2 regions of the Kytococcus sedentarius DSM 20547 genome follow, and region 2 is predicted to be linked to the other one. Evidence: riboswitches for the same ligand, from Rfam matches in the RefSeq annotation. Region 2 holds a riboswitch; the other holds the start of a gene.
The links. A riboswitch is a leader RNA that binds a small molecule or an ion and turns the genes downstream of it on or off. The one in region 2 is predicted to bind cyclic di-AMP.
Positions count from the first base shown of each region.

Region 1: another riboswitch for cyclic di-AMP. It lies ahead of KSED_RS13365 (transglycosylase family protein); the one in region 2 lies ahead of KSED_RS07535 (C40 family peptidase).

Region 1 covers NC_013169.1:365,328-375,648, reverse strand. The annotation lists gene KSED_RS13365 (transglycosylase family protein) at 174-1,100, opposite strand; cyclic di-AMP (ydaO/yuaA leader) riboswitch at 1,107-1,263, opposite strand; gene KSED_RS13360 (serine/threonine-protein kinase) at 1,432-3,387, opposite strand; gene KSED_RS01855 (alpha,alpha-trehalose-phosphate synthase (UDP-forming)) at 3,522-5,012, shown strand; gene otsB (trehalose-phosphatase) at 5,009-5,875, shown strand; gene KSED_RS01845 (LacI family DNA-binding transcriptional regulator) at 5,880-6,881, opposite strand; gene KSED_RS01840 (sugar ABC transporter permease) at 6,881-7,840, opposite strand; gene KSED_RS01835 (ABC transporter permease subunit) at 7,842-9,419, opposite strand; gene KSED_RS01830 (sugar ABC transporter substrate-binding protein) at 9,529-10,321, opposite strand, start outside.
Region 2 covers NC_013169.1:1,582,314-1,592,634, forward strand. The annotation lists gene KSED_RS07525 (GlsB/YeaQ/YmgE family stress response membrane protein) at 132-398, shown strand; gene KSED_RS07530 (HIT family protein) at 484-1,047, opposite strand; cyclic di-AMP (ydaO/yuaA leader) riboswitch at 1,235-1,396, shown strand; gene KSED_RS07535 (C40 family peptidase) at 1,397-1,885, shown strand; gene thrS (threonine--tRNA ligase) at 1,982-3,964, opposite strand; tRNA gene KSED_RS07545 (tRNA-Val) at 4,123-4,196, opposite strand; gene KSED_RS07550 (TIGR02611 family protein) at 4,304-4,786, opposite strand; gene KSED_RS07555 (aminotransferase class IV) at 4,783-5,724, opposite strand; gene KSED_RS07560 (thioesterase family protein) at 5,772-6,602, shown strand; tRNA gene KSED_RS07565 (tRNA-Gly) at 6,751-6,823, shown strand; tRNA gene KSED_RS07570 (tRNA-Cys) at 6,860-6,930, shown strand; tRNA gene KSED_RS07575 (tRNA-Val) at 6,975-7,049, shown strand; tRNA gene KSED_RS07580 (tRNA-Gly) at 7,090-7,165, shown strand; gene KSED_RS07585 (DUF72 domain-containing protein) at 7,209-7,973, opposite strand; gene KSED_RS07590 (protein adenylyltransferase SelO) at 7,975-9,354, opposite strand; gene KSED_RS07595 (aldo/keto reductase) at 9,357-10,205, opposite strand; gene KSED_RS07600 (polyphosphate kinase 2 family protein) at 10,279-10,321, opposite strand, start outside.

The sequences.
Region 1 (10,321 bases), 1.2 Mb from region 2:
CAACTGGAGGGGGATGCGGCTCCAAGGGTAGCGACGGGGGGCCAGCCGTCAAGTGCTGCGCGAGGAACCGCTGGATACGGAGTAGGAGAGCCCGTACACGCACCGCGCCCCCGCACCTGGAGGGTGCGGGGGCGCGGTGATCACTCGGCCGGGGGCCGGGTGGGAGGGCTGTCTCAGCCGTTGAAGGTACCGAAGGTGTGCCAGAAGTAGCCGCGGTCGGTCTTGACCCAGCCGTTGGCCAGCTTCTCGCCCTCGACGGTGGAACCCTTGAGGTACATGCCCAGCGGGCTGTTGTCCATGCCGACGGCCGGACGCACGTTCACACCGTGGTGGATGGTGTAGGTGCCGGACTCGACGACCTCGAGGTCACCGGTGGTGCCGAACGTGTGCCAGAAGTAGCCCTCGTCGGTCTTCACCCAGCCGCTGTCGAGCTTGACGCCCTCAACGGTGGTGCCGGCGGTCAGGACGTCCTTCGGGGTGTTGTCCATCCCGGCGGCCGGACGCAGGTTGACGCCGCGCTCGATCGTCCAGGTGGTGGCCTCGGGGGCCGGCTCAGCCTTGGGTGCCGGCTCGGGCTTGGGCTCCGGCTTCGGCTCGGGCTTGGGCTCCGGCTTCGGCTCCGGCTTCGGCTCGGGCTTGGGCTCGGGCTTCGGCTCGGGCTTGGGCTCCGGCTTCGGCTCGGGCTTCGGGGCCGGGGCGGAGTCGCCCGGCATCGCGTTGCGGTCAGCACCACCGTTGGCCGAGGTCAGACCGGCCTTGACGGAGCACAGCGGCCAGGCGCCGGGGCCCTGGATGGCCAGCAGGCGCTGCGCGGCAGCGATCTGCTCGGCCTTGGTCGCGAGGTCGGCACGGGGGGCGAACTCGAGGCCGCCCACGCCCTGCCAGGAAGTGTTGGAGAACTGCACGCCACCGTAGTAGCCGTTGCCGGTGTTGATCGACCAGTTACCGTTGGACTCACACTGGGCGACGCGGTCCCACACGGAGGCGTCGTAGGACGAGGCGTTGGCCGGGGAGGCGGCGGCGAAGCCGGCGACGATGAAGGCGCCGGAGACGCCAGCGGCGCCGAGGGTACGAGGGGTCTTGAGGGGAGAACGGGACATCGGGATCCTTCCTGACTGCACCGCCGGTGGAGTGAGCTGTCGGGTTCGGAACGTCAGGTGTCCCGGCCTCGCGCGTTGCGCAGGGCTTCACCCCGAGCGAAGGGATCCTCCGCGTACTGCTGTGGGTCCCCCACACCCGCCATGGTCCCGGGACGGTCCCGGTCAAGCGCACCCGTGGCGGGATTGGGCGGCAGGTGCGCGAATGCTGTTCTGAATGGGTGTTTCTGCTGTGCAGCGTGTCGGCCTTGGGCCAGACACAGGGCGCAACGATAGCGAGATGAGTGGTGAGGTCAAGTCCTGCTTGTGGACAGGCCCCCCTCGCGGAGGCCGTTCACCGCCACGGCGCAAGGGTTGTGGGCCACCCCTGTGAGAGCCCCCACAGCACGCAGGCGATGGCCGTCGCCCCCAGGACGAGGGCCACCACGACCTCCGCCGCCGTGGTCCGCAGGGCACCTCCCAGGGTGAGGCGCGTACCCCGCCGCAGGGACGCACTGTCGATGCCCCACCACAGGCAGACCACCGTCACGAACGCGCCGGCGCCCCAGGCCAGTGCGTTGTCCAGCCCGGTGGCCGTTCCGGCGCCGGAGGCGGTGAACGACCGCAGCGGGTCGTAGCCCAGCGCGAAGTTCACCGCGACCACCGTCGCACCGCCCAGCAACGCCGGGGCGATCAGCGATGCGGTGCCGCGCACCATGGCCGTCACCAGGTGCCAGGGCGCCCCGGTGACGATCCGCCAGGTGTCCCCGGTGCGGCGCCCGCGTGCGAACAGCCGCTTGAGGTGGGCCATCGCCACGTGGTCGGCCCACCGGGCGACCAGGATCCACGCCACGACCACGACCCCGGTCGCGACGGGCCAGAGCATCGTGGCTGTGACCGCCAGCACCGATCCCATGAGGACCACCCAGCTGTGCCGGGGCAGCCGGGTCCGGGGGTCGTAGGGGTGCAGCTGGGAACGGCGGGGCATGCGGACCGCCCCGGAGTCCTGGTGGCGCGGCGGCACCGGCTGCGGCTCGCCGGCTGCCGGCCCCCACCCTGCGGGGGGCCCCTCCGGCCGGTAGCCGGCGGACGGCGGGCCCGGCTGGTACCCGGCGGACGGCGGGCCGCCCTGGTACCCCGCAGCCGACGGCCCGGGCTGCTGACCCGCCACCGGGGGACCGGCCGCCCCCGGGGCACCCCAGGTGGGGGCCTCGGGCTCCCGCAACCGTCCGGCGGGCTGGTCACGGTGCTGGGCGGGCGGCTGCAGGAAGCCCTCCGTCGCGGGCGGCGGCACGGGCTGCGCACCCCGGGAGGCCGCCGCCCGCGGGAGGGGACGGGTGGCCGCGCGGTCCACCGGCTGCGTCGCGTCCGGGTCGGGCCCGCCGCCCTCGCCCGGCAGGCGGGAGGTCGCACGACCCACGGGCTGGGTGGCGCCCGTCGCGGTGCCCGCGACGGGCACGGTGGCCTCCCCCATCGGGCCCTGCACTCCCAGCGGCTGGGTGGCCTGACGCTCCGGAAGCGACCCCCCGCCCCGGGCGATCACCTCACGCACCTCGGCGACCGTCGGCCGGTCCCCCGGGTCGACCGCGAGGCAGGCCTCGGCCAGCGGACGCCACTGCGGGTCCATGGAGCGCAGGTCGTGCTCACCGCGGCGGATGCGGGCCAGGATCGCCTCGTTCGGCCCCCCTCCGTAGGGGTTCCGCCCAGTGGCCGCGAAGGCCAGGACCGCGCCGAGGCCCCACCAGTCCGTGGAGACGGTGGGCTGCCCGCCCTCGATGAGCTCCGGGGCCAGGTAGCCGGGCGTGCCCATGACCAGCCCGGTGGCGGTGAGCCGGCTCTCCTCCCCGATGTGGGCGATGCCGAAGTCGATGATGACGGGGTCACCCGAGCGGTCGACCATCACGTTGCCGGGCTTCAGGTCGCGGTGCACCACCCCGACCGCGTGGATGGCGCGCAGCGCCTCGTGCACACCGGCGACGAACCGGTGGAGCGCCTCACCGTCCAGCGGGCCGTCCACGGCGACGCGCTCGTCCAGGGGCATGCCGGGCACGAACTCGGTGACGATGTACGGGAACTGCCCGTCCACGTCCGCGTCCAGGAAGCTCGCGACGCGGGGGTGCCGGACCCGGGCGAGGGTGGAGACCTCCCGCTCCAGGCGGGTGCGCGATGACACGTCGAAGGCGATGTGCGGGTGCAGCACCTTCACGGCCACGGCCCGGCCAAACCGGTCCGTGGCACGGTGCACGGTGCCCATGCCGCCGTGCCCGAGCCGTTCCTCCAGCCGGTACGGCCCCACCTGCGTCATCTCCATGCCCTCGAGGGTAGGGGGACAGTGCCCGCGGGGGCCTGCGACCCGCGACGGATCAAGGAGGCCACCCGTCGTTTGCGAGCCCCACCGGCGTGTGGTGAGGTGGCCGTGAGGGGCCCCTGCGCCCCACCGGGAGGATGACCGTGACCCAGCCCAGCAGCTCCGACACCTTCGACTTCGTGGTGGTGGCGAACCGACTGCCGGTGGACCGCGTGGTGGACAGCGACGGCACCACGCAGTGGCGCACCTCCCCCGGCGGCCTGGTCACCGCGATGGAGGCCGTCATGCGCGTCACCGACGGCGCGTGGGTGGGGTGGGCCGGGGAGGCCGGCGAGGCCCCCGACCCCTTCGACGACGACGACATCCACCTGCACCCGGTGCCGCTGACCGCCGAGGAGGTCCGGGACTACTACGAGGGCTTCTGCAACGACACCATCTGGCCCATCTACCACGACGTGATCGTCTCGGCGGGCTTCCACCGTGAGTGGTGGGCCAGCTACCGCCGCGTCAACGAGCGCTTCGCCCGGGCTGCCGCCGAGGTGGCCGCCGAGGGCGCGACGGTGTGGGTGCAGGACTACCAGCTGCAGCTGGTCCCGCAGATGCTGCGCGACCTGCGCCCCGACCTGCGGATCGGGTGGTTCAACCACATCCCCTTCCCCCCGATGGAGCTCTTCGCCCAGCTCCCGTGGCGCCGGGAGATCCTCCGCGGCCTGATGGGGGCCGACTTCCTCGGCTTCCAGCGGGACGACGACGCCGGCAACTTCCGCCGGTCCGCGGCCCGCCTGACCGGCGTGACCCAGGAGGGCGAGGTCCTCACCCTGACGGCCGACGACGGTCGCCGGGTCCGCGCCGCCGCGGTGCCGATCAGCGTGGACTCGCGACAGCTGGACGAGATGGCCCGCACGACCTCCGTGCAGGAACGCGCCGTCGAGCTGCGTCACTCCCTTGGTGACCCCGAGTGTCTCATCCTAGGCATCGACCGCCTCGACTACACCAAGGGCATTCGCCACCGCCTCAAGGCCTACGGCGAGCTGCTCGATGAGGGGAAGGTCGCCCCGCCGCAGACCACCTTCGTCCAGATCGCCACCCCCAGCCGCGAGCGCGTGGAGGCCTACCGCAACCTCCGCGAGCAGGTGGAGGGGACGGTGGGCCACCTCAACGGCGACCACTCCCCCATCGGGGCCACGGCGATCCACTACATCCACCGCTCCCACCCCCGGCAGGACATGGCGGCCCTCTTCCTGGCCGCGGACGTCATGCTGGTCACCCCCCTTCGCGACGGCATGAATTTGGTGGCCAAGGAGTACGTGGCCTGCCAGGTGGACGGCGGTGGCGCACTGGTGCTCAGCGAGTTCACCGGCGCGGCGGAGGAGCTCCACGACGCCTACCTGTGCAATCCCCACGACATCGAGGGACTGAAGCAGACCATCCTGCGGGCGATGACCGACGACGAGGCCGAGAAGCGGCGGCGCATGGAGTCCCTCCGGCAGGTGGTGCTGGACTCCGACGTCCACACCTGGAGCCGCACCTTCCTGCTGGCCCTCGAGCACGCCCCCGCCGAGCCGCCGCGGGACGAGCACGAGCCGGCGGTCATCACCGACGCCGAGGACACCCAGGAGGGCCGATGACGGACACCACCCGCACCCCCGAACCGGCCGCGAGCGCCGGGGCGCCGCTCCCGCCCCCGGACCAGGCGCACCTGGCGCGGACCCCGTGGCTGGTGGTCGCGACCGACTTCGACGGCACCCTGGCCCCCTTCCAGGACGACCCGATGGCCGTCGTCCCCCACCCCGACTCCATCGCCGCCCTGCGTCGGCTGGCCGCCCTGCCGACCACCCAGGTGGTCCTGGTGAGCGGCCGTGACGTCACCACCCTTCACCAGCTCAGCGGGCTGGGCCCGCAGGACGGTGTCTCCCTGCTCGGGTCCCACGGCGGCGAGCAGTGGCGGGTGGGCCAGGACGCCCCCACCGGCCTGGACGAGGACGAGGTGGCCCAGCGGGACATGCTGATCGCCGGCGCCCGCGGACTGGTGGCCGAGCACCCCGGGACCACGCTGGAGGTGAAGGCCGCCGGCGTGGTGGTGCACACCCGGCGAGCGACCCCGGAGGTGGCCCTCGCGGCACGCGGTGCCGTGCGACGGCTGGGCCGCCGCTGCGGCGTGGAACCCCTGCTGGGCAAGGACGTGCTCGAGCTGAGCGTGCTGCGCACCACCAAGGGCGAGGCTCTCGCGGAGCTCGTGCACCGCCTGGGGCAGGACCGCTGGAACCGGCGCAGCCACCGCGAGCGCACTCCCGGGTACACCCTGTGGTTCGCCGGCGACGACGTCACCGACGAGACGGTGTTCCGGGCGTTCGCCGACGAGGCCGGCGCGGTGCTGGTCAAGGTGGGGCCGGAGCCCACCTGTGCGAGCTCCCGCGTGGACGGCATCGACGACGTCGCCCGGTTGCTGACCGAGCTCGCCGACGCCCGGGAGGCCGCCGCAGCAGGCTGATCCCTCAGCCGACGGCGGCCGTGGTCCCGCGCACCACCAGCTCGGGGGCGAAGAGCACCTCGCCGTGGCGCGGGGGCTCCTGCCCCTGGAGCTGCCACTGCAGCCGGTCGACCGTGGCCCGCGCGAGGGCCTCCACCGGCTGGCGCACGGTGGTCAGCGGGGGGTTCGTGAACTGCATCAGGATGGAGTCGTCGAACCCGACCACCGACAGCTCCCCCGGGACCTGGACCCCGCGGGCCACGGCCTCGCGGATGGCCCCCAGAGCCATCAGGTCGCTGGCCGCCACGACCGCGGTGGCGCCCCGGTCCAGCAGGGCCGTGCCGGCCGCCGCGCCGCCCTCGACGGTGTAGAAGGTGTGCTCCACGTCCACCTGCACCCCCAGCCGCTCCCCGACGGCACGCAGTGCGCGGACCTTGCGGCGCACCGGCACGAAGTGGCGCGGCCCCACCGCCAGGCCGATCCGGCGGTGCCCCAGGCTCACCAGGTGCTCCAGGGCCATCTCCACGCCGAGGGCGTCGTCGCAGGCCAGGCAGTGGTCGGCCACCTCATCGCGCGTGCCGTTGATGAGCACCAGCGGCAGCCCGCGGTCGATGAGGCGCTGGTAGCGCTCGGTGCTGTTGCGCGTGTCGGCGTGCGTCCCGGAGGCCACCACCAGCGCCGCGACGTCGCGCTGGAGCAGCAGCTCGACGTAGTCCTCCTCGCTCACGCCCCCGACGGCCTGGGTGCACAGCACCGCCGTGTACCCGCTGGGCGCCAGCCGGGTCTCGATGGCCTGGGCCAGCGCGGGGAAGATCGGGTTGGACAGCTCCGGGGTGATCAGCCCCACCAGGCCGCCGCGCCGCGGCTGCAGGTGCGCCGGGCGGTCCAGGCCCAGCGCGTCCAGGGCGCGCACCACCGCATCGGAGGAGGCGGGGCGGACGCTGTGCCCGTTGAGCACCCGGCTGACGGTCGCCTGGGAGACACCGGCGCGCGCGGCAAGGTCCTGCAGGCGCGTCGGCCGCAACATCACTTCACCGAGCCGGAGGTGAGACCGCTGACGAGCTGGCGCTGGAAGACCAGGTACAGCACGACGACCGGGATGGACGCCAGCAGCGCGCCGGCCGCGAACTCGCCGAACTGGGCGTTCTTCTCGTTGCCCTGCTGCATCTGCCACAGGCCGACGCCCAGGGTCTGCGCATCGGCGTCCTTGAGGAAGATGCTCGCGAGCATGAACTCGCCCCAGAACTGCACGAACGCGAGCATCGCGACCGTGACCAGGATGGGGGCCACCAGACGCAGCGTCATGGTGAAGAAGATGCGGGCGTGGGAGGCGCCGTCGATGGTCGCGGCCTCGTCCAGCTCACGGGGCACGGTGTCGAAGTAGCCCTTCAGCAACCAGATGTTCGCCCCCATCGCGCCACCGAGGTACACGAGGATCAGGCCGAGGGAGGTGTTCAGGCCAATGGCCGGGATGATCTCCCCCACGCGCACCATCGTGAAGTACAGCGCCACGAAGGTCAGCAAGGCGGGGAACATCTGCACCAGCAGCAGGGCGAACAGGCCCGGCCGGCGACCGGTGAAGCGCAGACGGGAGAAGGCGTACGCCGCACAGGCACCGATGAACACGGCCCCGGCGGTGGCGACCAGCGAGATGACCAGCGCGTTGCGGTACCAGGTCCAGTACGGGCGGGTCTCGAACAGCTCCCGCCAGTTCTCGAGAGAGAACCCGCTGGGGATGAGGCTCGAGGTGGCCAGCGTTCCGGCCGGGTTCAGCGCGGCCGACAGGATGAACACGATGGGGAACAGCGACCAGGCGATAGCGACCCACACCAGCAGGTGCCTCCACCAGGTACCGGTCCCCCGGCGCTGGCCGACCATGCGGGTCCTGCTGGCCGGCGGGGGCGAGGACTCCTCATCGGTCACCCCGGCGACGGGGGCACCGTCCTGGGGCCCCACCGCATCGGATGGGTTGATGGCAGTGCTCATGTCAGTTGACCTCCTCGAGGGCCTTGGTGCGCGAGAAGCCGATCGCACCGAAGGCCGCGACGATGAAGAAGATGTAGACCGCCACCGCGGAGGCCAGGCCGAAGTTCGGCGTGGCGCCCTCAAAGGCCAGGCGGTAGGCGTAGGTGATCAGCAGGTCGGTGGACCCGATGTCGGTGTTGCCCTGGACGAACGGTCCGCCCTCGGTGAGCAGGTAGATGAGTCCGAAATTGTTGAAGTTGAACGCGAACGAGGCGATCAGCAGCGGGCCCACGGCCACCAGCAGCAGCGGCATGATCACCGAGCGCACCGTGCGCCACCAGCCGGCGCCGTCCATGGCGGCAGCCTCCTTGACGTCCGCGGGGATGGCCTGCAGGGCGCCGGTGCAGATGATGAACATGTACGGGAAACCGAGCCACAGGTTGGTGATGAGGATCGCCGCCCGGGCCGCCCACGGGTTGCCCAGCCAGTCGACGTCCAAACCCGACAGGTCGTTGATGAGGCCGAAGTCCTGGTTGAACATCGAGGACCACACGAGCGCCGAGACGTAGACCGGGATGGCGTAGGGCAGGATCAACAGCGAGCGGTAGACCGCCTTGCCCTTCAGGCGCTCGTCGTTGAACAACAGCGCCAGCAGCATGCCCAGGACGAAAGTGGTCACCACGCTGAGGGCCGCGAAGCCCAGGTTCCACGCGAAGATGGACAGGAAGCCGCCGCGGAGGGTGTCGTCCTGCAGGACCTTGAGGTAGTTGTCGAAGCCGACGTTCTGCTTCCAGCCCTGGGGCAGCGGGTTGCCGTCCCCGTCCTGAGGTACCCAGCGCGCGTCCTCACTGGGCACGTACACCGTGCCCGTGCGCTGGTCGGTGAGGGTGTCGGCCGACTCGTCGTAGGTGATCTGGGCCTCGCCCACGAAGGCCTGGCTCAGACCGAGGGCCTTGATGCCACCGTCGTCCACCGGCACCGCGAACTCGTTGAGTTCCTTGGAGCGCTCGTTGACCTGCTTGGAGTCCAGCAGCTGGTAGCCCTCCGCGGCGGTGATTTTTCCTGCGGAGGTGGTCTCGACGCCGTCGCCGATCTCCTCCAGCCCGTCCAGGGACCCGGCGAAGTGGGCGCCCTCGTTGTCCGTCAGCAGGTACACCAGGTCGCCGGTGGTGGGGTCGGCTCCCTCCGGGACCGCCACGGACAGCGCGTACCGCTCCGAGCCCTCGACCTGCTGCACCGAGCTGGCCTGGATGATCTCGACGGTCTCGTCCTTGGTCAGCTGGTGGCCGGCGCCGGTGTTCGTGAACGACAACGCCACCGTGTAGACCAAGGGCCACACCTGCAGCGCCAGCAGCAGCACCAACCCCGGCCACAGGTACTTCATGGGCACGAAGCGCCGGGTGGCGTAGACGACCAGCGTCATCATGGCCAGGAAGGCCGCCAGCACGACCCCGATCCAGGCCCCGGCCTCGAGGGACCGCTGGACGGCAAAGGCGCCCAGGGCCAGCACGGCCAGGATCAGCAGCCACTTCAGGACGGTCCCGCCCGGGTTGCCGGTTCGCCCACCGGCGGGGGCCCCGAGGCCCACGTTCGCGCTCATGCACCACTCCAGCTCGTCACGGTGCGGCCGCTCGGCCGCCCGGCGCCCTCCGGGTGGAGGGCGCCGGCATCGGTCACAGGGGTGGGATCACCCGCGTGATCGCTCGGCCTCAGAGGGCCTTCTTGATCTCCTCGGCTGCGGCCTTCATGCGCTCGGCGGCGGGCTTGCCACCCACGATGTCGGCGGTGGCCTGGCCCAGCGGGGCCCAGACGGCGTTCATGGCGGGGATGTTCGGCATCGGGTCGCCGCCCTCGGCCGCGGCCTTCCACGCCGCCACCGTCTCGTCGGACTCGGCGGCCTTCTCGTAGGCCGAGTTCAGGGCCGGGGGACGCTGGCCGGCCTCGAACATGGCCAGCTGCACCTCGTCGGTGGCCGCGAAGTTGCTCACGAACTCCTGGGCCAGCACGCCGTTCTCCGCCTTGGCGGAGACGTAGAACATCTGGACGCCCAGCAGGGAGATGGGCTGGCCACCGTCCTCGAAGGGCGGGATGGCGGTCACCTCGTAGGAGATGCCGGCCTCCTCGGCCTGCTCCAGCGCCCACGGCCCGGAGATGACGTAGGGGGCGTCACCCTCCGCGAACAGCGACAGCGCGTTCGAGGAGTCGATGTTGGTGTTCAGCGCCTTCTGCTCGGCCAGCCAGGCCCACTTCTGGGCGCCCTTGACCATCTCCTCGGAGCCCACGGTGAGCTCGGTGCTGTAGCCGCCGCCGTCCTGCTTCGCGAACAGCGAGCCGCCGTAGGCCGCCAGGAAGGGGTAGGCGTGGTAGGCGTCGCCCTGCTTGCCGACCTGCAGCGACATGACGTTCTTGGTCTTGCCCTCCTTGACCAGGGACTGGCCGGTCTTGACCAGCTCCTCCATGGTTTTGGGGGCCTCGGGAGCCAGCTCGGTGTTGCGGATGAGG
Region 2 (10,321 bases):
GTGACATGACGGGCACTGAGCGGATGTGCGGGACAAAGGTGTTCGCAGCGACTAGGGTTGACCACGAGCGCCCTCTTGTCGCACACCTGCGGCGCACCCCCACTCGAGGGCACTGACGAAAGGAGTCCGCTATGTGGACCATCATCGCTTGGGTCGTCGTCGGCGGCATCGCCGGCTGGATCGCCTCCAAGATCATGGGTACGGATGCCTCCATGGGCATTCCGGCCAACATCATCGTCGGCGTCATCGGCGCCGCGCTGTTCGGCTTCCTGTGGAACCTGCTCTTCGCTGACGGCAACTTCATGGACGACCCGTTCAGCATCCCGAGCTTCCTGGCCTCCATCGTGGGCGCCTGCCTGCTGCTGTTCATCGTGGGCAAGGTCACCGGTCGCCGCTGACCCTCCCCGGAGCGAAGGGCCCCGTCGGACTCGTCCGGCGGGGCCCTTTCGTGTGCCCTGCGCCGTCCGGTGGGGGCCAGGTGGCTCAGGGCGCCGGCTCCTCGGCGTGGTCCCCCCAGGCCTCGGCGAGTGCGGCACGCGTGTCCTCCAGCAGCTGCGGCACCGCCTTCGTCCGGGCCACGATGGGGAAGAAGTTCGCGTCCCCGGCCCACCGCGGGACCACGTGCTGGTGCAGGTGCTCGGCGACCCCGGCGCCGGCGATCGCCCCCTGGTTCATACCCAGGTTGAAGCCGTGGCACCCGGAGACGGCCCGCACGGTGCGCAGGGCCTGTCGGGTCAGGGCCGTGAACTCGGCCAGCGCGTCGCCCGCGAGGTCCAGGTACTCCGGCACGTGCTCGTAGGGGCAGACCAGCAGGTGGCCGGGGTTGTACGGAAAGAGGTTCATGGCCACGAAGCAGTGCTCACCGCGCGCGACGATCAGCCCGTCGGCATCGCTGCGCCGGGGGTTGTCGCAGAAGGGACAGCCCGCCGGCTCGCCCCCGCGCGAGGGGTTCGCCTCGAGGTAGGCCATCCGGTGGGGCACCCACAGGCGTTGGAAGCCGTCGGGGACGCCGGGGAGGTCGGCCGCTGACTCGGGGAGCTCGCTCATGGGTGGAGCCTAGTCATCCCCCGGTCGCGGCCCTTCCGCCGCCCCGCGCCCTCAGCGCCTTCGAAAACCATTCTGTCACTGTGATTTTCGCTGGGCATCCACCCTGGGGTTGATCTCCCTGCCGATCTGTCCTACGTTGAGCCCGCCCTCGTTCCCTTGCGGGGGTGGCGATGACCCGCTGAGTCCCACCATGTCGTCGCTGGTGTCCGACGAAAGTCGATGGTGGGAACGGAGCACCCAATCCCGACGACCTCCAGTCGTCTTGGGGTGAAGCCAGATGTCCCTCTGGCCGGTTTCACAGGAGCCGAACCCGACAGGTCATGCTTCGCAAGCGATCCTGAGATCCCTCATGTCTGCAACGACCTTTGAAATCCCTGCTGTCGTCAACCGTCGCACGATGCTGACCGGTGCGGCCGCCGCGGCCGGTGCCACCGCCCTCACCGTGGGTGGCGCCTCCGACGCCAACGCCATGACGCAGTCCTTCCGCCGTTCCATCTACCGCACCGCGCGGACCCGCGAGGGCTACCCCTACGTGTACGGCGCCGAGGGCCCCTACTCCTTCGACTGCTCCGGCCTGGTGCAGTGGGCCCACGCCCGCCACGGCATCACGCTGCCGCGCACGGCCACCACGCAGTACCGCCGCGCCCGCGCCATCTCGAAGCGCTACGCCACGCTGGGCGACATGCTCTTCATCGGCAACTACAACCACGCCTCGCACGTCGGCTTCTACGTGCCGTGGAACGGCCGCGACTACATCTTCCACTCCCCGCGTCCGGGCCGTCGCGTCGTGTGCGACCGCATCTGGACCTGGCGCTACACCACCCGCCGCTTCTACTGAGCAGCGGTCCGCTCCCCCGCGGGAGCGAGTGACTGACCCGAGGGGCCGACACGCGAACGTGTCGGCCCCTCGGTCGTGTCTCCGGCGCCGCGCTCCTCAGACCTGGGCGCGGGTGTCGATCGCCTCGCGGATCCGGGCGATCGCGTCGGCCACCGGGACCCCGTTCTCCTGGGAACCATCGCGGAAGCGGAAGGAGACGGCGCCCGCATCGCGGTCCTCGCCACCGGCGATGAGGGTGAAGGGCACCTTCGACTTGCTCGCGTTGCGGATCTTCTTGGGGAAGCGGTCGTCGCTGGCGTCGATCTCGGTGCGGATCCCCTGGGCCCGCATCTGGGCCAGGACGTCCTCGAGGTAGGGCTGGAAGTCCTCGGCCACCGGGACGCCCAGCACCTGCACCGGGGCGAGCCACACCGGGAACTGCCCGGCGTAGTGCTCCACCAGGACGCCGATGAAGCGCTCGATGGACCCGAACTTGGCCGAGTGGATCATCACCGGCTGCTGGCGCGTGCCGTCCGCCGCCGAGTACTCCAGGCCGAAGCGCTCGGGCTGGTTGAAGTCGTACTGGATGGTCGACATCTGCCAGGTGCGCCCGATGGCGTCCCGCGCCTGCACCGAGATCTTGGGCCCGTAGTAGGCGGCGCCACCCGGGTCCGGCACGAGCTCGAGCCCGGTCTCGGTCGCGACCTGCTCCAGCACCGCGGTGGCCTCGGCCCACTGCTCGTCGGTGCCGATGAACTTGTCCTTCTTGTCACCCTCCTCGGCGCGCGTGGAGAGCTCCAGGTAGTAGTCGTCCATGCCGAAGTCGCGCAGCAGCGAGAGCACGAAGTCCAGCAGGTGCTTCACCTCGCCGGGCGCCTGCTCGCGCGTCACGTAGGAGTGCGAGTCGTCCTGGGTGATCATGCGGACGCGGGTGAGCCCCTGCAACACGCCGGACTTCTCGTTGCGGTACACCGTGCCGAACTCGAAGTATCGCAGCGGCAGCTCGCGGTAGGAACGCTGCTGGGAGCGGTAGATCAGGTTGTGCATCGGGCAGTTCATGGCCTTGATGCGGTAGGCCTGCCCGTCGTCGTCGAGCTCGGGCATCATGCCGTCGGCGTAGTAGGGCAGGTGGCCCGAGGTGTGGAACAGCCCCTCCTTGGACAGGTGCGGGGTGGTCACGTAGGAGAAGCCCTCCTCCACGTGGCGCTTCCAGACGTAGTCCTCCATGGTGCGCCGCAGGATGGCGCCCTTGGGGTGGAAGACCGGCAGGCCGGGACCGACCTCTTCGGGGAAGCTGTAGAGGTCCATCTCGGCACCGAGCTTGCGGTGGTCACGGCGCTCGGCCTCGGCGAGGCGCTCCTGATAGGCCTTCAACTCCTCCTTGGAGGGCCAGGCCGTGCCGTAGACGCGCTGCAGCTGCGGGTTCTTCTCCGAGCCGCGCCAGTAGGCCGCCGCCGAGCGGGTGAGCGCGAAGCCGTTGCCGATGAGCTTGGTGCTGGGCAGGTGCGGGCCGCGGCAGAGGTCTCCCCAGGCCACGGTGCCGTCCTTGCGCACGTTGTCGTAGATGGTGAGCTGGGCGCCGCCCACCTCGGCCGAGGCACCCTCGGCGGCCTCCTCGGCGCTGCCGCCCTTGAGGCCGATCAGCTCCACCTTGTAGGGCTCGCCGGCCAGCTCCACCTGGGCGTCCGCGTCGGAGACCTCACGGCGCACGAAGGTCTGCCCCTCGTTGATGATGCGCTGCATCGTCTTGGAGAGCTTCTTCAGGTCCTCGGGGGTGAAGGGCTCGGCGACGTCGAAGTCGTAGTAGAAGCCGTCGGTGATGGGCGGGCCGATGCCGAGCTTGGCGTCCGCGAACTCCTGCTGCACCGCCTGCGCCAGCACGTGGGCGGCGGAGTGGCGCAGGATGTCCAGGCCGTCGGGCTCGTCGATGAGCACGGCCTCGACCTCGTCGCCGTCGGCGACCTCCCGGTAGAGGTCCCGCAGCTCGCCGTTCACCCGGGTCGCCACCACGCGGCGGTCGTCCCCGAACAGATCGGTGCCGGTGGTCCCCGTCTCGGCCGTACGGGATGCGCCGTTCACGGTCAGACTGATGGGGGCCATGACTTCTCCTGTTCGTGCAGCGGTCGCTGCATCGTCGATGGGGTGCGCGGTGCCCTGACGGGCGCCGGCGGGCAGTCTACGTCGGGCGGCCACCTCTCCCCCAGCCGCCGGGCACGCGAACGCCCCGGGGTCCTGGTGGACTCCCGGGGCGGTGACGGTGGGCGCAAAGGGACTCGAACCCCTGACCTCTCGCGTGTGAAGCGAACGCTCTAACCAACTGAGCTATGCGCCCGTGCACTCGCACCGACTCGTCGGTGCGACGGCAGACAGTACCCCATCGTCCAGCCCGCGCGCCAATCAGCCCGGTGGGCGTGCCGGGGTCGCCGTCCCCCGGCGCGCTCAGCGGCGCCAGACCGGCTCGCGCGGCACGCCGCCCCACTCCACGAGGAGGTCACCCCAGCGGGCCGGGATCCCCGGCGGGTGCCCCAGGAGGAGGCCGATGCACCAGACGATGGCGGTGGCCGCCACGAAGGTGACCAGCAGCATGCCGAGCCGCACCCCCCACCCCTGACGGGCGAGCCAGTGGCCGAAGGCGAGCACCTTGCCCCGCACCCAGAAGAGCACCCGGGAGGCGAAGGGGAACTCGGTGGCCAGGATGAACAGGCCCACGAACACCACGGCCCAGCCCGGCCCGGGGAAGGGCACCATGATGAGGCCGACGACGACCACCACCAGCCCGGACAGTCCCACCAGGAGCTTGTACACCGGGCCCACGCCCGGCAGGCCGCGCAGCCGGTTGCGCCACGCCCAGTCGCGCTCGTGCAACGGGACCGGCTCGGTGGGCGCCGACTGGCCCGGCGGCACCCAACGAGTGGCGGTCACGGGTCCGGGGTGGCCGCAGCGTTCTCGCGGAAGAGCTCCTGCAGACGGCGAGTCACCGGCCCCACCTCGAGCGTACGGTCGAACGAGACCCCGTGCTGCTGCGAGGGTGCCGGCGGCGCGGCCAGGCCCGGCGCCGTGGCGACCGGCGACTCGGCGATCTCCACCAGGCGGTCCACCGGCTGGATCGACCGGATGGAGCTGGTGATGAACAGCTCGTCCGCCGTGGCCAGGTCCGCCATGGGCATCTGCTCCTCGCGGACCTCGATGCCGGCCGCGCGGGCCCACTCGATCACCAGGCCGCGGGTGACGCCGGCCAGCGGCCCCCGGTCCAGGCCCGGGGTGCGCACGACCCCGTCGGTCACGACGAAGGTGTTGGAGCCGGTGCCCTCGCACAGGTCGCCGTCGCTGGTGGCGAACAGGCACTCAGTGGCGCCCACCTGCCCGGCCGCCAGCAGCATCACGGCGTTCTCGGCGTACGAGGTGGTCTTCAGGCCGGTGACCGTCGAGTACAGGTTGCGGCGCCACGGGCCCACGGCGACGGTGGTCGGCCCCTCCATGCCCGGGTCGGCAGCCAGGGCCACGATGTAGGTGGGCTCGGTCTCGTAGCGACCCGAGCCCAGCGGCCCGCGCCCTCCGGTGACCGTGTAGCGCAGGCGCGCCAGCGGTGGGACGCTCCCCTTCTCGCCCGCGGCGGCCAGCACCGCATCGATCCCCTCGTCGAGCCGGGCCCGGTCCAGCGGCGCCAGGCCGATGCCGGCGAGCGAACGCTCCATCCGGTCGTGGTGGCGGGTACGTGCGAAGACCCGGCCGTCGCGGACCTCGGCTGTCTCGAAGACCCCGTCGCCGACGGTGATGCCGTGGTCGATGGGCAGGATGGCGGCCTGGTCGGCCGGCACGAGGCGGCCATTCACCCAGACGATGGGCTGTACGTCGTTCATGGGGCCACTGTAGGACCGCGTGGACCCACCCCACCTAGGCTGCCGGTATGACAGCGCAGACGGACCCGGACCAGATCGTCGCCGACCTCCCCACCGGGGAGGATGCGTACTTCCTCCCACTGGGTGACGGCCGCTACCAGCCCACGATCCACATCCAGGGCGCCTGGCGCACCTGGGAGCACCACCTGGCCCCGGTGGTCGGCCTGGTGACCCACGAGGTGATGCGCCACGAGCCGCGCGAGGACATGCAGCTCTCGCGGCTGACCGTGGAGGCCTATGGCGTGATGCCTGCGATGCCGTCCACCATCGAGGTCCGCACCGTGCGCCCGGGGCGCACCATCGAGCTGCTCGAGGCGACGATGACGATCGGCGACCGGGTGGTCGTGCGCGCCCACGCCTGGCGCATCCAGGTGGTGGACACCGCCGAGGTCGCCGGCCAGGAGATCGAGCACCTGCCCGAGCCGGGGTCGCTGCCGGAGTGGGACGGCATGCACATGTGGAGCGGGGGATTCATCAGCTCGCTGGACTTCAAGGAGATCGAGGGTCACGGTCCGGGGCGCGGACGGGCGTGGCTGCGCACCGACCTGCCGCTGGTCAAGGACCAGGAGGTCTCCCCCATCGCCGCCGCCCTGGGCCTGTCGGACACGGCGAACGGCATCGGCCCCCGCAAGGACCCGCGGGAGTGGATGTTCCCGAACGTGGAGATCAGCATCCACATCTGGCGCCAGCCCGAGCCCGGCTGGGTGGGGCTCGACGGGCAGGTGGCGTGGGGTCCGACGGGCGCCGGGCTGACCTCCACGTGGATGCACGACGCCCACGGCGCCTTCGCCCGCATCGAGCAGTCGCTGACCGTGCGGCCGATGCCCGCGTCGCTCTGAGGCCGCGCCCCGGGCCGGCGGGGCCCGGGGCGCCGGCGCCGGCGAGCCGGTCGACACGCCCTGGTTTGGCAGCGGGCACGAACTTGGTTATTGTTGCCCAGCGCCGTCGGGACCGGGTCGTGAGAATTGGCTCAGTCGCAACGCGCAGGCGGACATAGCTCAGTTGGTAGAGCGCAACCTTGCCAAGGTTGAGGTCGCCGGTTCGAGCCCGGTTGTCCGCTCCGAGGTCCTCCGACCTCTCGAGGGTCAGACCTCATGGTGGAGTGGCCGAGAGGCGAGGCAGCGGCCTGCAAAGCCGTATACACGGGTTCGAATCCCGTCTCCACCTCGAGGTGACGCATCCGTCACCTGCACGTCGGAGTGATCCGACACGGGCGATTGGCGCAGTGGTAGCGCGCTTCCTTGACACGGAAGAGGTCACTGGTTCAAACCCAGTATCGCCCACCAGCGCAGTGGCGCCCCGGCTCCGGCCGGACGCCCCGCGCAGGCGGACATAGCTCAGTTGGTAGAGCGCAACCTTGCCAAGGTTGAGGTCGCCGGTTCGAGCCCGGTTGTCCGCTCCACGTCAGAAGGCCCGCACCCCCAGGGTGCGGGCCTTCTGCATGGCTACTCCCCCGCGTCGTCGAGCAGCCGGCGGTCGTCGAGCATCCGCCGCAGGGTGAGCCCGTTGAACGCCGCGTGGCCGTGGTTGTCGTTGTTGAAGTACACGTACGCGGGGCGCCCGCCATCGGTCAGCTCAGCCAGGCGCGGCACCCAGGCGGCCAGCTCCTCATCGGAGAAGGACCCGCCGTAGCGCCAGTTCGGGTCGGCGTTGTGGAAGCGCACGTAGGCCAGGCGTCCCGCCGCCCGGACGATGGGTTCCTGCTCGGCGATGACCGAGACCACGAACCCGGCGCCGTGGTGGTCCAGCAGGTCCAGGACCCCGTCGTCCAGCCCCTCCAGCCAGCTCTCGTGCTGGAACTCCACGGCCACCCGCACCCGCTCGGGCAGCAGGCCCAGGAAGTGGCCCAGCCGGTCGTCGTCGCGCGCCAGGTTGGCCGGCAGCTGCATCACCAGCGGCCCCGCGTGGTCGCCCAGCAGGTCCATCGTGTGCGTGATGCGCTCCACCCAGTCCTGCGGCTCGCCCAGCTTGCGGAAGTGCGTCAGGTAGCGCGAGGCCTTCACCGCCATGTCGAAGCCGTCGGGCATCCGGTCGCGCCACCCCTCGACCGTGCCGTCGGAGGGCCAGCGGTAGTGCGATCCGTCCAGCTCGACGGTGTCGAAGTGCTCGGCGTAGTAGTCGAACTGGTCCTTCACCCGCAGCTCGTCGGGGTAGAAGGTCCCGCGCCAGTGCTTGTAGGTCCACCCGGAGGTGCCGATGCGGACGTCCACCTCAGGTCCCGCAGAAGGTCACGTGGGGCGGGCAGCCCTCCGGAGCCGTGCGTGCGAGGTCGTCCAGGCCCGGGCGCTCGGTGAAGGGCTCGCGCAGCGCACCGACCAGCCGCTCGAAGGGCGCGAGGTCGCCCGCGGTCGCTGCGGCGAGCACCTCCTCGACCACGTGGTTCCGCGGGACGTAGACCGGGTTCACGGCCCGCAGGCGCGCTGCCCTCTCGGGATCGCCCGCCGCCTCGGCCTCGTCGGCCAGGGCGCGGAAGGACGCGGTGTGGTCCAGTCCCTCGGCGGTCAGGTGCTCGAGGTACTCGGCCACCCGCCCCGCATCGGGTTCGGCCAGGCCGAGCTTGGCGGAGAACACGGCGGTGTGCTCCGCCCGGTAGGTCTGGGCAAAGCCGGTGACCACCTCGGTGGCCCGCTCCACCGCCGCGTCGGCGTCGTCGTCGATGAGGGGCAGCAGCGCCTCGGCGAGCCGCGCGAGGTTCCACTGCGCGATCGCCGGCTGATTGCCGTAGGCGTAGCGGCCCTGGGTGTCGATCGAGCTGAAAACCGCCTGCGGGTCGTGGGCCTCCAGCATGGCGACGGGCCCGTAGTCGATGGTCTCGCCCAAGAGGGTCATGTTGTCGGTGTTCATCACCCCGTGCACCAGGCCGACGCCCATCCACTGCGCGACCAGGCGGGCCTGGGCGTCCGCCACGGAACGCAGCAGCGCCAGGGCGGGGGGCTCGGGGGTTCCCAGCAGCTCCGGGTGGTGCCGCTCCAGGGCGTACCGCACCAGGCGCGCGGTCACCTCCGGGCCGTGGGATGCCGCGGCGTGCTGGACGGTGCCCACGCGCAGGTGGCTGGAGGCCACCCGGGCCAGCACGGCCCCGGGCAGGGCGACCTCCCGCAGCACCTGCTCCCCCGTGGCCACCACGGCCAGGGACCGGGTGGTCGGGATGCCCACGGCGTGCACGAAGACGCTCATGAGGTGCTCCCGCAGCATCGGGCCCACGGCCGCCTTGCCGTCGCCGCCGCGGGCGAAAGGGGTGCGGCCCGATCCCTTGAGGTGCAGGTCCACGGTGCGGCCCGCGGCGTCGGTGAGCTCGCCCAGCAGCAGCGCCCGCCCGTCGCCCAGCAACGGGGAGAATCCGCCGAACTGGTGCCCCGCGTAGGCCTGGGCGACGGTCGGCGGCGCGTCGGGCAGCGCCGAGAGGTCCCCGGTCAGGAAGGCCAGGCCGGCCGCGGAGGCCAGCCACCCCGCATCGAGACCGAGGTCGGCGGCCACGGCCTCGTCGAGGGCGAGCAGCCGGGGCTCGGGCACCGACGCGGCCTCCCAGGGCTGCGAGAGCTCCGGGAGGGCCGCGGCGTACCCCTGCACCAGGTGGGGCAAGGGGGTCATGCTCAGTCCATCTGCGTGAAGTTGGCCTCGTCCGGGTTCGGGAAGAGGCGCGTGTCGGTGTCCAGCCCGGTGATCTCGGCCATGTCTCCCTGGCTCAGCTCGAAGCCGAACAGGTCGATGTTCGAGGCGATCCGCTCGGGCGTGACCGACTTGGGGATCACGATGCGGCCCTCCTGCAGGTGCCAGCGCAGGACCACCTGGCCGGGCGTGACGCCCTTCTCCTGGGCGATGCGGGTGATCGCCGGGAGGTCGAGGTCCTTGGCCTGTCCCAGCGGGGCGTAGGCCTCGACGGCCAGTCCGTGCTCGCGCGAGGCCTGCTGGGTCTCGGGCTGCTGGAAGCTGGGGTGGAGCTCGATCTGGTTGACCGCCGGCACGACCGTGGAGCCCTGGAGCAGGTCCCGCAGGTGGTGCGGCAGGAAGTTGGACACGCCGATGGCGCGCGCCAGACCGTCGCGGAAGCCCTGCTCCAGGTCCGCCCACGCCTCGCGGTAGGTGCCCAGGCCCGGGGCGGGCCAGTGGACCAGGTAGAGGTCCACCCGGTCCAGGCCCAGCTGCTCCAAGCTGGTCTCGAAGGCGGCGCGGGCGGTGCCGGCGGCCTGCTCACCGTTCCGGAGCTTGGTGGTGACGAACAACTCCTCGCGCGGGATGCCGGAGGCACGCAGCGCCTTGCCGACGGCCTCCTCGTTGGCGTAGCCCGCAGCGGTGTCGATGTGGCGGTACCCGGCCTCGAGCGCCGTCTCCACCGCCTGCTGCGTCTCGCGCGGGGGGACCTTGAAGACCCCGAAGCCCACCTGGGGCATCTCGACCCCGTTGTTCAGGGTGATCGTGGGGACGTCCTGGGGTGCTGCCATGGGTGGCCTCCTCATCGGTGGGTGTCCCCGTGGTCAGCACCCCGGACGGCGTTCGTGTTCCCGCTGCGGGGGATCAGTCCTGTGCAGCCTCGGTCTCGGTCTCGGCCTCGAGCTCC